One region of the Alteromonas sp. Cnat2-8 genome, then DNA from elsewhere that is predicted to be linked to it. Evidence: predicted binding sites of a transcription regulator. Region 1 holds the regulator's gene; the other holds the start of a gene.
The links. Region 1 encodes sigma-54, which starts transcription at its own class of promoters, with help from an activator protein. Its sites were predicted from a motif close to GTTGGCACGNNNNTNGNNT; they were not measured.

Region 1 (7,977 bases):
TAAACGTACAATATCAAGAACAAATGGATTCATACTTCTGGCTTGCTTTATCGGCTATCAATTCTGGCTATTCGGATAATCATGAATACACAAACTCAGATGAACTATATCGACTCAGCGAAGCGCGTTATTGAAATTGAAACACAGGCTATTGCTAATCTGGCAGAGCGCTTAAACAATGAATTTATCGCTGCCTGTAATATTCTCTTTGCCTGCAAGGGTAAAGTTGTCGTGAGTGGTATGGGAAAGTCTGGGCATATCGGAAATAAAATTGCCGCTACGCTTGCCAGTACAGGTACTCCTGCATTTTTCATGCACCCTGGTGAAGCCAACCATGGCGACTTGGGCATGCTAAGCAAAGGCGATGTCTTACTCGCCATCTCTAATTCTGGCGAGACTAACGAGCTAGTTAACTTATTGCCCGTAGTTAAGCGCTTAGGCATACAGGTGGTCGCCATGACCAACAGTGCTTCCAGTTCATTAGGGCAACACGCAGATGTCGTACTTGATATCAGCGTTGAAAAAGAAGCGTGTTCGCTAGGTCTTGCTCCTACGTCAAGCACAACCGCCACACTGGTTATGGGTGATGCGCTTGCGGTAGCACTGCTCGACCAAAAAGGTTTCACCTCAGATGACTTTGCGCTTTCGCACCCAGGCGGCAGTTTAGGCAGAAAACTTCTGCTTAAAGTTAGCGATATCATGCAAAGCGGCAGTGATATCCCCCTTGTCCATGCCAGTGCTTCTGTTGCTGACGCACTGCTGGAAATATCTAAAAAGGGGTTGGGTATGACAGGCGTGATAGCGGCAGACGGTACGCTGACAGGCGTCTTTACGGATGGCGACCTACGACGAATTCTCGATGCCCGCGTAGACGTACACAGTGCCACGGTAGAAGAAGTAATGACTAAAGGCGGCAAGACTACCACCGCAGGTCAGCTGGCTGTAGAAGCCCTGAATTTGATGGAAACCCATAAAATTAGTGCGTTAATGGTTACTGACGATATGCGCAAACCTGTTGGGGCTTTTAACATGCATATGCTACTAAAAGCAGGAGTGCTTTAAATGACAACCACCTTGTACACGGAAATAAATGACTCGCTTTTCGCAAAACTAGCCAAGATAAAGTTGCTGGTATGCGACGTTGATGGTGTGTTCTCAGATGGCCGAATTTACTTAGGTAACGACGGTGAAGAACTTAAAGCATTCCATACCCGTGATGGATATGGTGTAAAAGCGCTAGTGAGCAATGGAGTGAATGTCGCGGTAATTACTGGACGTCGCTCTGCCATTGTTGAAAATAGAATGAAGGCACTGAATGTTGCACATATAATTCAAGGCGAAGAGAATAAAGCAGACGCGCTTAGCGACCTGATGAAACGCCTTGAGTTAAACACTGACGAAGTGGCTGCGGTAGGTGATGACATGCCAGATACGGGTATGTACAAGCACGTTTCAGTTAAAATTGCGGTTGCCGATGCCCATCCTTACGTAGCAAAACAAGCAAACTGGATTACGACCCTTCCCGGTGGGTTTGGCGCGGTCCGAGAAATATCGGATACCATTTTGCAGGCCAAAGGGGTAGCAAATGAGATTTTTGGAGCTAGTGTATGAGCCTGTTTGGCTTTAATCGCTTAGGATTAAGTATATCAGCGCTATTTATTCTGGCGATGCTGATGTACATCCCTACGTGGATGGAAGAGCAGCCTGAAACGCAGGGGAATCGTGAAAACGATGCGCTAAAGCCCGCCTACAAAGCAAAAAATCTAACCACTACGCTGTACAATCAAGACGGTGAGTTAAATCACAAAGTATTTGCAGAGTCGATGGAGCATTACGACCAGCTTGGCTTTGTATTGTTTCAGCAACCTAAATACACCCTTTATACAGAAAACGCGTCATCACCATGGGTGGTAACCGCTGATGAAGGTACACTATACAATAACGAGCTAATCCAGCTGGAAAACCAAGTTAATATTGAGAACCAAACTGGCGATGACTTTGTCAGAAGTATATCGACCGAGTACATTCAAATTAATTTAGAAACCAAGCAAATGACATCTGACCAACCCGTTGAAATACTGGGCACCCAATATGTCATTTTAAGTAATGGGTTTAACGCGAATTTACGCACACAAGAATACGAGCTTTTAGATCATGTACAAACCACTTATTCCCCTAGCAACTAGTTTATTGCTTGCCATCGCTAGCGGTGCGGTACACGCCAGTGAAGATGATTTTTCGCAGCCCATAAAAATAGGCTCGAACACCCAGTTTATCGACGGTAAAAATAAAACCGCGTTGTACAAAGACGACGTACTCATAACTCAAGGCTCTTTGGTTATTGAAGCTGACGAAGTGGAAGTAATTGCCACTGACGGTGGTGGTCGTGAAATATTTATTGCTAGAGGGAAGCCTGCAAGCTATTCCCAGCAATTGGAAGACGGCACGCCAGTTTCAGCAAAAGCTAATGAAATACGCTATGAAGTGGTGAACCGAACGATTTCTCTTGCCGGAAACGCAGAGTTGAAACAAGACACCAGTAAAGTACAGGGTGACAACATCACGTTCGATATGATTACCGAGCAATTGCTAGCGACTGGGGGCGCAGGTAAAGATGGTGAGGGTCGAGTGACCACAGTATTCACACCTGAGACCATTCGCAAAACTTCGTCTAAGAAAGACAAAAAAGACAACGAGGGCAATGAATAGCAATGGCAACTTTGAGCGCTAAAAATCTTGCTAAGGCTTACAAGTCAAGACAGGTTGTTCGAGATGTAAGTCTGTCTGTCTCAACGGGTCAAATTGTTGGTCTTCTTGGCCCAAATGGCGCTGGTAAGACCACCACATTCTACATGATTGTTGGTTTAGTGAATCTGGATAAAGGCAAGATTGAAATCGACGACAATGAGCTAACTCATCAGCCCATGCACGAGCGTGCACGCCGCGGAATAGGCTACCTACCGCAGGAAGCCTCTATTTTCAGAAAGCTCACAGTGCATGAAAATATCATGGCCATTTTGCAAACCCGTAAAGATTTAAATTCACAACAGCAAGAAGAAGAAGCTGATGCGCTACTTGATGAATTTAATATTAACCATATACGTAATAGTACGGGGATGAGTTTGTCAGGGGGCGAACGCCGTCGCGTTGAGATTGCCCGCGCTCTGGCAGCAAAACCGCAATTTATTTTGTTAGACGAACCATTTGCTGGTGTTGATCCAATATCAGTTAATGATATAAAGAAGATAATACAACATCTTCGCGATAGGGGTATTGGAATCCTTATCACAGACCATAACGTACGAGAGACATTGGATGTTTGTGAAAAGGCGTACATTGTGAGTCATGGCGAGCTTATTGCGCAAGGAACGGCGGAACAGGTTTTAAGTAATCAAAAAGTAAGGGATGTATACCTAGGCGAACAATTCAGGCTATAGTTAATGTAACCGAATTGTCATTTTTCAGTTTCGCTCTGGTATATTCAATTTAGAGCATTTAAATAAGACGTAGATGAAACCATCTTTACAGCTAAAATTTAGCCAACAACTTACCATGACACCTCAGCTTCAGCAGGCCATTAAACTGCTGCAGCTTTCTACACTTGATCTTCAACAAGAGATCCAAGAAGCGCTCGATTCTAATCCGCTATTAGAAGTTGAAGAAGGTAACGACGAGCCGCAACTAGAAAAGAACAATATCGACAACGATGACAGCGGCTCTGAGGCCACTGCTTCTGCATCTAGTGACACATTAGAAGCCGGCGATGCACTTGAGAAAAACGATCTTCCCGATGAGCTGCCAATCGACAGTACGTGGGATGAATACTACTCTGCTTCATCTTCGCCTGCTCCGGGTCCATCCAATGACGACGAGCAAATCTTCCAAGGTGAGACTACTGAAGATATTCAAGAGCACCTTCTTTGGCAAATGCGCCTTACCCATTTCTCGGATACCGATCGCGCAATCGCTACAGCAATCATCGACTCTATTGACGAGTCAGGTTATTTAACCGTTACCCTTGATGATATTTTAGAAGCGGTTAACGATGATGATATGGAAGAGCCGATTGAAATGGACGAAATAGAATGTGTGCTAAAGCGCATTCAGATGTTCGACCCTATTGGTTCTGGCTCACGCTCTCCACAAGAATGTTTGATGGTGCAATTGCGCCAGTTTTCAGAAGACACACCGTGGCTTGCTGAAGCAAAACAACTGATTGAAGAGTACTCTGACTTACTGAGCAGCAAAGACTATCGTACGCTTATGCGTAAAAGCCGATTGAAAGAAGATCAGCTACGCGAGGCAATGCGTTTACTGCAAACCTTGAATCCTCGCCCAGGTAGTGCTTTAGTTACTAAAGAGCCTGAGTACGTTATTCCTGATGTCTCAGTAACCAAGAAAAATGGCCGTTGGGTGGTTGAGCTGAACCCCGACAGTCTGCCTAAGTTAAGCGTAAATCAACAATACGCTGCAATGAGTCGCCGTGCCAAGAATAGTAGCGATTCACAATTCATCCGCTCACACATGCAAGAGGCTAAGTGGTTCATAAAGAGCCTTGAATCTCGTAACGAAACCTTAATGAAGGTTGCAAACTGCATTGTGCAGCAGCAAATGGGCTTTTTTGAGCACGGCCCGGAAATGATGAAACCAATGGTGCTAAATGATGTCGCAGAAATGGTAGATATGCACGAATCCACTATTTCGCGAGTGACAACGCAAAAGTACATGCATACGCCACGTGGAATCTTCGAATTGAAGTATTTCTTCTCAAGCCACGTTGCAACAGAGTCTGGTGGTGAATGTTCATCTACAGCGATTCGTGCATTGATCAAGAAATTAGTGGCCGCTGAAAAGCCTAGCAAGCCGCTAAGTGATAGCAAGATTGCTTCATTGTTGGCCGAACAAGGCATTAAAGTTGCCCGGCGAACAATAGCAAAGTACCGGGAATCGTTGTCGATCCCGCCGTCGAACCAACGCAAAAGCCTTATTTAATCGGGCTTAATAATATAAGGAAGACGAAATATGCAAATCAACCTTACTGGTCATCATGTCGAAATCACCGACTCTTTGCGTAATTATGTCGATACGAAGTTCAGCAAACTTGAACGTCACTTTGATCACATTTCTAATGTGCATGTCATCCTGAACGTTGAAAAATTAAATCAAAAAGCCGAAGCGACCGTTCATTTAAGTGGCGCTGAAGTATTCGCATCCTCAGAAAATACCGACATGTATGCGGCGATTGACAGCATGGTTGATAAACTCGACCGGCAGGTAATCAAGCATAAGGAAAAACTGAAAAAACATTAGTAGTTAATTAAGCATGGATATACAAGCCATCGTAAGTCTGGACCGCACCGAGTGTGCGGTTCAGTGTAATAGTAAAAAGCGAATTCTTGAGATCATCGCTGATATCGCTGCCAAGCAAAACGAGAACATTGATCAGGCAACGGTACTCAACAGTTTGATGGCTCGAGAGCGTATGGGTAGTACAGGCATTGGCAATGGTATCGCCCTGCCCCACGGACGCCTGCCGGGCCTTGAGAAAGTGATTGCCATTGTTGTAACCAGCACGCCAGCAATCGACTTTGACGCCCTTGACGAGAAACCCGTAGACATCTTTTTTGCGCTACTCGTTCCCGAGGAGCAGACCGAAGGACACCTTCAAACGCTGGCCACCGTGGCTGGTAAACTAAGCGACAAAGAAACGATTAAAGCAATACGTCGCGCAACGACAAGCGACGATATTCTATCTGCATTAAGTTAAACATTAAGCGCCTATTAACCGTTTAGTGGGCGCCTAATTCAACAACGCGTATGTGATAAAACCAGAGTATTAGGGAGAAAGTAGGTGAAGCTGATAATAATCAGTGGTCGTTCGGGGTCTGGTAAGTCTGTCGCACTTCGCGCATTGGAAGATTTAGGTTATTACTGTGTTGATAATATCCCGGTAAACTTACTTCCCACCTTAACCCATACAGTTGTTGACGAGTACGATCAGGTTGCGGTAAGTATCGATGTGAGAAACTTACCTAAAAATCCTGACGATTTGGTGGAAATTCTAGACTACCTGCCTTCTTCGTGGTCGATGACCATTGTTTACATTGACGCGAGCGATGATGTACTGGTTAAGCGTTTTAGCGAAACACGTCGTCTTCACCCTCTCGCCAAGCTTAATAAATCGCTTTCAGAAGCCATTAAAGCGGAGTCTGCCCTACTTGCTCCTATTGCAGAACGCGCAGATTTATATTTGGACACTGATAAGCTTACCATTCACCAACTGGCAGAGTTAATTCGAGAGCGTATCTTGGGTAAGAAAAGCTCACGCCTTGTGCTTGTGTTTGAGTCGTTTGGCTTTAAGCACGGCATTCCTAAAGATGCGGATTACGTTTTTGATGCCCGCTTTTTACCTAACCCCCACTGGGAGCCCGACCTTAAACATCTGACCGGATTAGACGCACCAGTAGAAGTATTTTTGGGGTCGCAGCCTGTAGTGACCAAGTTCATTTGGCAAATTCAGAATTTAATAACGACATGGCTGCCTCATTTAGAGCGCAATAACAGAAGTTACGTAACCGTAGCCATTGGCTGTACTGGCGGGCAACACCGTTCGGTTTATATCGCACAGACCCTGTCGAAAACCTTCAGTGAAATACACCCTGATGTTCAAATTCGCCATAGAGAGCTGAATCAGTAATGACTATTCAAAAAACGCTAACTATCGTCAATAAGTTAGGGTTGCATGCGAGAGCGGCGACCCAACTGGTTAAACTGGCTAATCAATTCGACGCTAAAATTATCTTAAAAAAAGGCGATAAAGAAGCAGACGCAAGCAGTGTATTGGGATTAATGATGCTTGAAAGCCATCAAGGTGAACAGGTAGATGTGATTGTGGACGGCAGTGATGCTGTTGATGCACTTGCAGCTATTGAAGAGCTTATTGAGGGCAGATTTAACGAAGACGAATAGTCTTACTTACCCAATCCATTGACCAATTAATCAACACTTAGCGCAGTTATCTTAAAATCCTGCGCAAAACCTACGCAATTATCATGACAGACTCATCATAATTGCGATATTCTACGCCCACTTAGGCTCTATGGCCTGCATTGTTCATCTTTTAGCTTGTAGGAATAACGCCTTATGGCAGAAGCGCTTGTTTCTAAATACGTACAAACTCAGTTACGCGCACTCAACGCTGCGTTGACCAACGGTCAATTCGTATCTGTACGTAAGCTTCTGCTTGAATTACCGCCTTCAGACGTCGCCCACATTCTTGAATCTAGCCCAAGCAGAACCCGTGACGAATTATGGGAGCTCATTGATGGTGACTTTCACGGCGACATTTTAGAAGAACTGTCTGACGATGTTCGAAACGGTATCATTACAAAAATGCTTCCCGCTAATGTGGTTGACGCACTTGAAGAGATGGATACCGATGACTTAGCAGAGACGCTAAGCAGCCTTCCCGAGCCAGTATTGGCCGATATTCTAGATTCGATGGATGCACAAGATCGCGTGCGCGCAGAGCAAGCGCTGTCTTACGGTGAGGAAACCGCTGGTTTCATCATGAACACCGACACCATCACATTACGTCCAGATGTGACCATTGACGTGGTTCTGCGCTATATCCGCTTAAAAGGCGAGCTACCTGAGAATACGGATACGTTTTACGTGGTAAACCGAACTGACAACCTTGTTGGTATCGTTCCGGTTACCCGTTTACTCACCGCAGATACCGACGATAAAGTGTCTGACGTTATGGACGAGGAATCTGAAGCGATTCCTGTGAATATGCCAGACGATGAAGTGGCAAGCCTGTTCGAGCGATACAATTGGCTTTCAGCACCTGTTGTAGATGAAAACCATCGCTTAGTGGGCCGAATTACCATTGATGACGTGGTTGATATTATTCGTGAGGACGCCGAGCACTCGATGATGAGTATGGCGGGTCTTGATGATGACGAAGATACCTTT
Region 2 (7,977 bases), 290 kb from region 1:
GAAACCGTCAAAATAGCTGACGGCACCGAGCAGCAGTTAACCCAGGAAGATTTCTTCTCAATGTTAACTGAGCAGTTAGCCAATCAGGATCCCACTGCACCCGTTGATAACGATCAAATGGTAGCGCAGATGACATCATTTACGATGGCCGACGGTATTTCCCAGCTTAACGAAAAGTTTGAGTCGTTTGCAGCTTCAATGACATCGAATCAAGCGTTACAAGCCTCTAGTCTTATCGGGCAAAACGTGCTGGTTCAAGGTAACGTGGGTTATATGGCCAATGAAGGCGATGGCATTTCGGGTGTCATCGTGAATGAAAAAACAGTTCAGAATATGACGATCACTATTGAGAACCAGTTTGGTGAAGTCATAAAAACCATTGATGCAGGCACACAAAGCGCTGGCAACATTGAGTTTGAATGGGATGGCAAAGATAAGCATGGCAACCAGATGGCACCGGGTGAATATGTTATCAGTGCCACTGGCGAGTTGAATGGAGAAGGTGTTCAGCTGAATACCGCCGTTAATCGCCATGTTGGAAGTGTAAGCTTGGCTGGTAGTGGTCAAGGCGTAATTTTGAATTTGGATGGTGATGTCAGTATCAATCTTGATGACGTCATTCAAATCGGCAGTTAGTAGGAGAATCAATAATGTCTTTTAATATTGCACTGAGTGGCGTATCAGCCGCACAAAAAGATTTGGATGTAACCGCCAACAACATCGCAAACGTAAATACAGTTGGCTTTAAAGAATCTCGCGCTGAATTTGGCGATGTTTATGCGGCATCACTGCTTTCAGGTGGCAAAACTAAAGTAGGTGACGGTGTACTCACTCAAGAAGTTGCTCAGCAATTTTCTCAAGGTAGCCTTCAGTTTACCAATACCTCGCTTGATTTGGCGATCACAGGTAATGGTTTCTTTGCGACAGTACCTGAAATTACGTCTCGCGACTTCTCGTTCACACGTGCGGGTCAGTTCAAGTTAGATAGCGACAATTTCGTGGTTAACAGTAACGGCGATAACTTATTGGGTTTCCCCGTTAACTCTGATGGTACAAGTGCCTCGGTAGCACTTAGTACTACAGAGCCAGTACGTATCCCAGATTCTTCGGGTTCTCCCGCACAAACCACAGAAGTTGACATTCGAATGAACTTGCCTGCTGGTGATGCAGCCCTAGATCCACAAGATTTTGACCCTGAAGATCCGCTTACCTACAACGCAGCAACATCGGTAACCGTTTACGATTCGTTAGGTGATAGTCACGTAATGACCTATTACTTCATAAAGGATGCGACACCGGGTGTTGATAATGAGTGGTATGTTGCTACTGCAATCGATGACACGCTAGTTGATATGACAGATTCAGCGGGTAATGACACAGACCCAGCAACAGCAGTAAATAGTGTCGGTGGTAACACTGGTAACGCCGTAACAGCATCTAAACTCATCTTCTCTCAAGGCGGTGATTTCGTTGGTATGGAAACGCCTGATGGCCTACCTACACTTGATTTCAAAATGGAAACAGAAGCGCTAGGCGCAGGTATTCTTGCTAATGGCTCAGATCCTACGCAGCAAATAAGTATAGATTTCAACCTCGATGTTAATAGCGCTACGCCTAATGAGCCGACTCAGTTCGCCTCTGCGTTCGAGGTTACATCATTAGAACAGGATGGTTTGCCTGTAGGTCGATTGACGGGTATCGATATCGGTCCTGACGGCCTGGTTCGTGCAACGTTCTCTAATGGTACGTCTGAACCTATTGTTCGTGTCGCTTTGGTTCGCTTTTCTAATGAACAAGGCCTAACTCAAGAGAGCAGTACTCAGTGGAAGGAAAGTATTCTTTCTGGTGAGGCACTAGCGGGTGAAGCAACAACTGGTACTTTCGGCGAAATTAACTCTTCGGCGCTAGAACAAGCTAACGTTAACCTTACCACTGAGCTCATCGATATGATTATCGCTCAGCGTAACTTCCAGGCAAACTCGCGTGCGCTTGAAGTGAACAACTCGCTAAACCAGACTATCCTTAACATTCGATAGTTTGCAGTAAGCTACATTAGCAGATTGCTAAGCGGCAAATTTTAGGCGCGGAAAACCGTACCTATTTGACCCGATTTAGAAAGGTCGCAACAATGCGACCTTTTTATTTTTCTATATATATCAATTCAATACCGCCCTTATTTTTCAATTGCACTAAATATCCACAGATTGGCACTGCCTTTGCAAAATCTTGTTTAAGGTTTAATCAGAGTCAAAAGTCAGTCATGGACAAACTTCTCTATATTTCAGCAAGTGGCGCCTCCCAAGACCTTCTCGGAACAGGGATTAGGGCCAATAACTTGGCTAATGCACAGACAACGGGATTCAGAGCGCAGTTAGAGCAGGCAAGGTCAATGCCGGCCTACGGCGAAGGTTTGCCGACTCGCGTGTTTTCCATGACAGAAAGCCCGTCGAATAATTACGAGTCGGGTCCGATGATTAAAACAGACCGCGACTTAGACGTAGCCATCCAAGGTGATGGTTGGTTCGCTGTACAAGATCAAAATGGTCAAGAAGCTTACTCGCGTGATGGAAATTTCAAGTTAGGCGATGACGGAATTTTGACAGATATCCACGATCGCGTCGTGCTTGGTGACAATGGGCCAATATTCCTTCCTGTTCCTTTAGATAATCTCAATATTGCGGCCGATGGCACGTTGTCAATGAGACAGTTAGGTGCCCCTGCCAATGTTATTGAAGAAGTGGGGCGACTTAAATTAGTTAGCCCAAACTATGCAGACATGGAACGTGGGAACGACGGCTTATTTAGAATGGAAGATGGCTCAATAGCGCCAGCCAATGCCAACGTGAAAGTAATGTCGGGCATGCTTGAAGGTTCCAACGTCAATGCGGTTGACGAAATGGTAGACATGATAAGTCTGCAACGTCACTACGAGCTTCAAGTCAAAATGATGAAGCAAGCAGAGAAACTAGATCAAAGTGGCAATGCGTTATTACGCATTCTGTAAACGAATTTTTATCATCGTTGCCCCATGAGCAACGTCGGAGGTTAACATGCATCCAGCACTATGGATAAGTAAAACCGGACTAGACGCCGCACAGACTGATGTGGCAGTGGTATCTAACAACCTAGCCAATGCGTCAACTGTGGGCTTTAAAAAAGACCGCGCGGTGTTTGAAGATTTGCTTTATCAGAATATCAATCAGCCAGGCGGTCGTTCGTCTGCTGACACAGAGCTTCCTTCTGGGCTTATGCTTGGTTCAGGCTCGAAGGTCGTTGCTACTCAAAAAGCACATACGCAAGGTAACCTGTTAACCACTGAAAACGCGCTTGATATGTCAATTCAAGGTCGTGGTTACTTTGAAATATTGCAGCCAGACGGCACCATTGCATATTCAAGAAATGGTCAGTTTTCACTGAACGACCAAGGCCAAATTGTTACATCTGGCGCGGGTTTTTTGCTTCAGCCTGAAGTGGCTATTCCCGAAGATGCGCAACAAATCACAATTTCTCAAGATGGTGAAATTAGCGTGAGCATACGGGGCCAAGCTGAACCGCAGGTACTCGGTCAGCTTAATATTTCTGACTTTGTTAACCCAACCGGATTACAACCAACCGGACAAAATCTTTATGTAGAGACAGCGTCAAGCGGTGCGCCTATTCAGGGGGTCCCTGGTCTGCAAGGATTGGGTTATATCTCACAAGGCACGTTGGAAACCTCTAACGTAAACGTGACCGAAGAGTTAGTAAACCTTATCGAAAGCCAGCGCTTGTATGAGATGAACTCAAAGGTTATCTCATCGGTCGACCAAATGCTTGGTCAGGTTATTCAGCAACTTTAGTAGGTAGCATCATGCGTATTTTAGGTTTATCTGCTGCACTTCTGATACTTGGCGGTTGCGCCAGTACAAACGAGCCTCCCGTTCAGGCAAACGACCCGTCGTTTGCACCGGTAGTGCCAGATTACCCGCGTGAAACGGTAGTAGAGGATGGCTCGCTTTTTCGTTCGCAGCTTGCTAATAACTTATATTCTGACGTTACCGCAAGAAGAGTCGGTGACATCATCACTGTAACGTTAAGCGAGAATACCCAAGCGAGCAAATCAGCCGACACTAGCACAGCGAAAGATTCAAACGTCAATCTTAATCCTATTACCGGGCTTGCTGGGCAGGCGATAAACATTGGCGGAGAGTCCGTACAATTAGGAATAAGTTCATCCCGAGATTTCTCCGGTGATGCCACTGCTAACCAAAGCAACAGCTTAAACGGCGCTATCTCAGTTACTGTGGTCGACGTACTTCCTAACAGCAACCTTGTTATTCGTGGCGAAAAGTGGCTAACCCTGAATCAGGGCGATGAATATATTCGTCTTACCGGTATCATTCGTCCGGCAGACATTAGTCCCGAGAATGAAATCGTGTCCACTAAGGTTGCAAATGCGCGTATCCAATATTCGGGTACGGGAAGTTTTGCGCGAGCACAAGAAAAGGGTTGGTTAACCAAGTTCTTTGATTCTGCTTGGTGGCCTCTTTAGGTTTTAGGATAGGAGAGTGAACATGCGTTTGTTTTCAGTAGTATTAGCCGCTTTCACAATGCTTTTATCTTCACAGGCAGGTGCGCAGCGCATTAAAGATGTAGCGAGTATTCAAGGCGTACGTAGTAACCAATTAGTGGGATATGGTCTTGTTGTAGGTTTGCCTGGAACGGGTGAACAAAGCCCGTTTACCGAACAAAGTTTCAGAACCATGCTGCGCAACTTTGGTATCAGTCTTGACGCTAACACCAAGCCAAAAATACGAAACGTGGCCGCAGTGGCGGTACACGCCGACCTGCCTGCTTTTGCAAAACCCGGACAAACCATTGATATTACGGTTTCTTCAGTTGGCGAAGCGGCCAGTCTTCAAGGCGGAACGCTGCTCCAGACGTTTCTTCGCGGTGTTGACGGTAAAGTCTACGCTGTAGCGCAAGGCAGCTTAGTCGTGAGCGGGTTTGGCGCACAAGGCGGTGATGGCTCTCGTATTGTCGTTAATACGCCAACGGTAGGCAGAATTCCAAACGGTGCGATGGTAGAGCAATCTGTACCAACAGGCTTTGCCAATGGCGACACGTTAACGCTTAACCTCCATTATCCAGATTTCTCAACAGCCAAGTCGCTTGCAGATACGATCAACGAGCGCTTAGGTGCACAGCCGGAAAATGGCTATGTTATTGCTAAGCCCATTGATGCAGCGTCTGTTCGCGTGTCGGCCCCGCGAGATGTCGGTCAGCGCGTGGGCTTTTTGGCTACCTTAGAAAACTTCGAATTTACACCAGCTGATGCGCCAGCGCGTGTGGTAATAAACAGCCGCACAGGCACCATTGTTATTGGCAGTGACGTTCGCTTGTTACCAGCAGCAATTACTCACGGCGGGCTAACGGTGACCATCTCTGAAAATCAGCAAGTTTCTCAACCTAACGCGTTTGGTGAAGGGCAGACTGCCGTTACCACTCAGTCGATTGTTGATGTCGATTTGGCAGATAGCCGCATGTTTAAGTTTGAGCCAGGCGTTACTCTGGACCAGCTTGTGCGCGCGGTAAATGAGGTGGGCGCTGCGCCGGGCGATTTAATGGCAATTTTGGAAGCATTACGTCAAGCAGGCGCATTGCGTGGAGAGCTCGTTATTATTTAAAACGAGCAAAGAGCATTTACGAGACGTTAGTAAAATAAAGTCACAGCGGAATAAGCACGATGGAATCACTTAGCACAAAAAGTCAGCTTGATATGGCTCGCAATGTCCACGATATGGGCAGCATAAACAAAATGCGTGAAGCCATTGCGTCGGGCGACGAGACGGTATTGCAAGAAGCTGCCCAGCAGTTTGAAGCGATATTTGTGCAAATGATGTTGAAATCAATGCGTAAAGCACAAGATGCCCTTGCTGACGAAAATAGCCCATTTAATTCACAGCAAGTTAAGTTTTATCGTGATATGCACGACCAACAGCTAGCGACAGACCTCACTTCCGGTGGCGGTTTAGGTCTCGCTGATGTCATTGTTAAACAGTTAGGTCAAACTGAGGATAGCTATACGCCTGCCAGTGTAATCAGAAGTGACGGAGACTTATCATCACTTAACAGAAACCGTGTGTACAACGTAACTGAGGCGCAGGATATTGCCCTTTCTTCACAGTCTATTCGCAGCCAGTCAGCACAAAAAGATGCCATGTTCGAAAGTCCCGAGCAGTTTGTAGAGAGCCTAATGCCAATAGCTGAGAAAGTGGCAGCAAAATACGGAATGGATCCTAAAGCAATAATTTCCCAAGCCGCGGTTGAAACCGGGTGGGGCAAATTTGTTATCCATAAAGCGGATGGGGAAAGCTCGCACAACTTATTTGGCATCAAAGCAAATAAGGGATGGCAAGGAGAGCAGGCTGTAGTCGACACGTTGGAATTTAACAATGGACTACCGCAAAAACAAAAGGCTGCTTTTAGGTCCTACTCGTCAGTAGAAGACGCAATGGAAGACTATGGACGCTTTATCACATCACAGCCTCGCTACAGCCATGCTGTCGAGAATGCTTCTGACGCAGCGCGCTATACCCATGCGCTTCAAGAAGCGGGTTACGCTACCGACCCTGAATACGCGCGCAAGATAATGGCAGTGTATAACAGCGATCGTCTCAGCACGTTAATGCCATAGCATTGGAGATTACATTGTGAGTTCTGTCGATTTATTCTCATTAGCCACCAGTGGTGTTAACGCCAGTAGTAAGCTATTACAAACGACCAGTAACAATATTGCCAACGTCAACACGCCAGGCTATGTTCGCGAGCGCACTGAGCTTCAAAACAGCCAAGTCTTCGGTGTAGAGATCGGCAATACCGAACGTATCATCAACGTATTTGCTCAAAATCAATTGCGCAGGGACATTACTTCTGTCGGCGAGCTTGAGACATTCTCTAGTAAAACAGCGGCCATTGACAATCTACTAGCGAGTGAGGCTAACTCAATCTCCCAAGGATTGAGCGAGTACTTCGCCGCGTTGCAAACAGCTGCTGACGATCCTACTAACCTGGCGTCTCGCGACCAAGTGTTAGGGAAATCTGAGTCTTTGTACCAACGAATGAAGACACTGTCTGATTATATGTTGGAGAAAGAAGAAGAATTAAACCTAGAGTTCACGTCGATGGTGAATCGAGCGAACACCTTGATTGGCAATATTGGCGATCTAAATCGCAATATTGTTATTGCCAATGGTAACAATACCAGCGACCAGCCTAGCGCATTGCTTAATGAGAGAGATCAAGCGATAGACGAGCTCGCTTCAATCATGGGAATAACAGTTAAAGAAAGCACCACGCAAAATGGAGCGGTAACAATTAACCTGACTTCTGGTGAGTCATTGGTATTAGAAAATGGCGCATTTAATTTATTTGAACTGAATACTAATGCTGACTTAACGTTCAAGCAGCTCAAACTAGAAACAAACTTTGGCTCACAGACAAAAGCTGATGCCTCAATACGTATCGTAGAAGATGATTTAGGTGGCGCACTTGGCGGTTTATTCGGGTACAGAAACGAAATTTTAGGCCCTGCAATGCGGGATGTTGGTCAGCTATCAGTAGCATTCGCCGATGCAATGAATACGCAAAATAAATTGGGGATGGACTTAGACGGCCAACTTGGTAGCAATATTTTCGATATACCTTCGTTTCGCGGATTAGCATATAGCGATACCAATGGTGACTATGTTGTAACTGCACAAATTACCGAAGGTAAAGGTGCAGAGCTAACGGATGCTGACTACAAAATTGAGGTTACGGCAGTAACTGCGGGCGTGCCTAGTCAAATAGAAATTACGCTATTAAATGCAGATGGCACACCGAAAAAAGACGCTTCTGGCAATGATATTATCTATTCCAATTACGCGGTTACAGCTGGGTTTAATGAATTGCCCGGTGGTATTGAAGTTGATTTCTCAGGAACCGATCCCTATACCG

Region 2: a site for sigma-54 is predicted at 2,204-2,222, ahead of MHN00_RS01045 (flagellar basal body rod protein FlgF). Genes of this name have one in related genera too.

Annotation. Positions count from the first base shown of each region.
Region 1 is NZ_JAKREX010000001.1:518,373-526,349, forward strand. It holds gene MHN00_RS02175 (calcium/sodium antiporter) at 1-79, shown strand, start outside; gene MHN00_RS02180 (KpsF/GutQ family sugar-phosphate isomerase) at 82-1,062, shown strand; gene kdsC (3-deoxy-manno-octulosonate-8-phosphatase KdsC) at 1,063-1,611, shown strand; gene lptC (LPS export ABC transporter periplasmic protein LptC) at 1,608-2,186, shown strand; gene lptA (lipopolysaccharide transport periplasmic protein LptA) at 2,155-2,709, shown strand; gene lptB (LPS export ABC transporter ATP-binding protein) at 2,712-3,437, shown strand; gene MHN00_RS02205 (RNA polymerase factor sigma-54) at 3,511-4,992, shown strand; gene hpf (ribosome hibernation promoting factor) at 5,023-5,310, shown strand; gene ptsN (PTS IIA-like nitrogen regulatory protein PtsN) at 5,324-5,767, shown strand; gene rapZ (RNase adapter RapZ) at 5,852-6,697, shown strand; gene MHN00_RS02225 (HPr family phosphocarrier protein) at 6,697-6,969, shown strand; gene mgtE (magnesium transporter) at 7,144-7,977, shown strand, end outside.
Region 2 is NZ_JAKREX010000001.1:228,923-236,899, reverse strand. It holds gene flgD (flagellar hook assembly protein FlgD) at 1-636, shown strand, start outside; gene flgE (flagellar hook protein FlgE) at 651-2,036, shown strand; gene MHN00_RS01045 (flagellar basal body rod protein FlgF) at 2,261-3,004, shown strand; gene flgG (flagellar basal-body rod protein FlgG) at 3,051-3,839, shown strand; gene flgH (flagellar basal body L-ring protein FlgH) at 3,851-4,531, shown strand; gene MHN00_RS01030 (flagellar basal body P-ring protein FlgI) at 4,554-5,666, shown strand; gene flgJ (flagellar assembly peptidoglycan hydrolase FlgJ) at 5,726-6,676, shown strand; gene flgK (flagellar hook-associated protein FlgK) at 6,693-7,977, shown strand, end outside.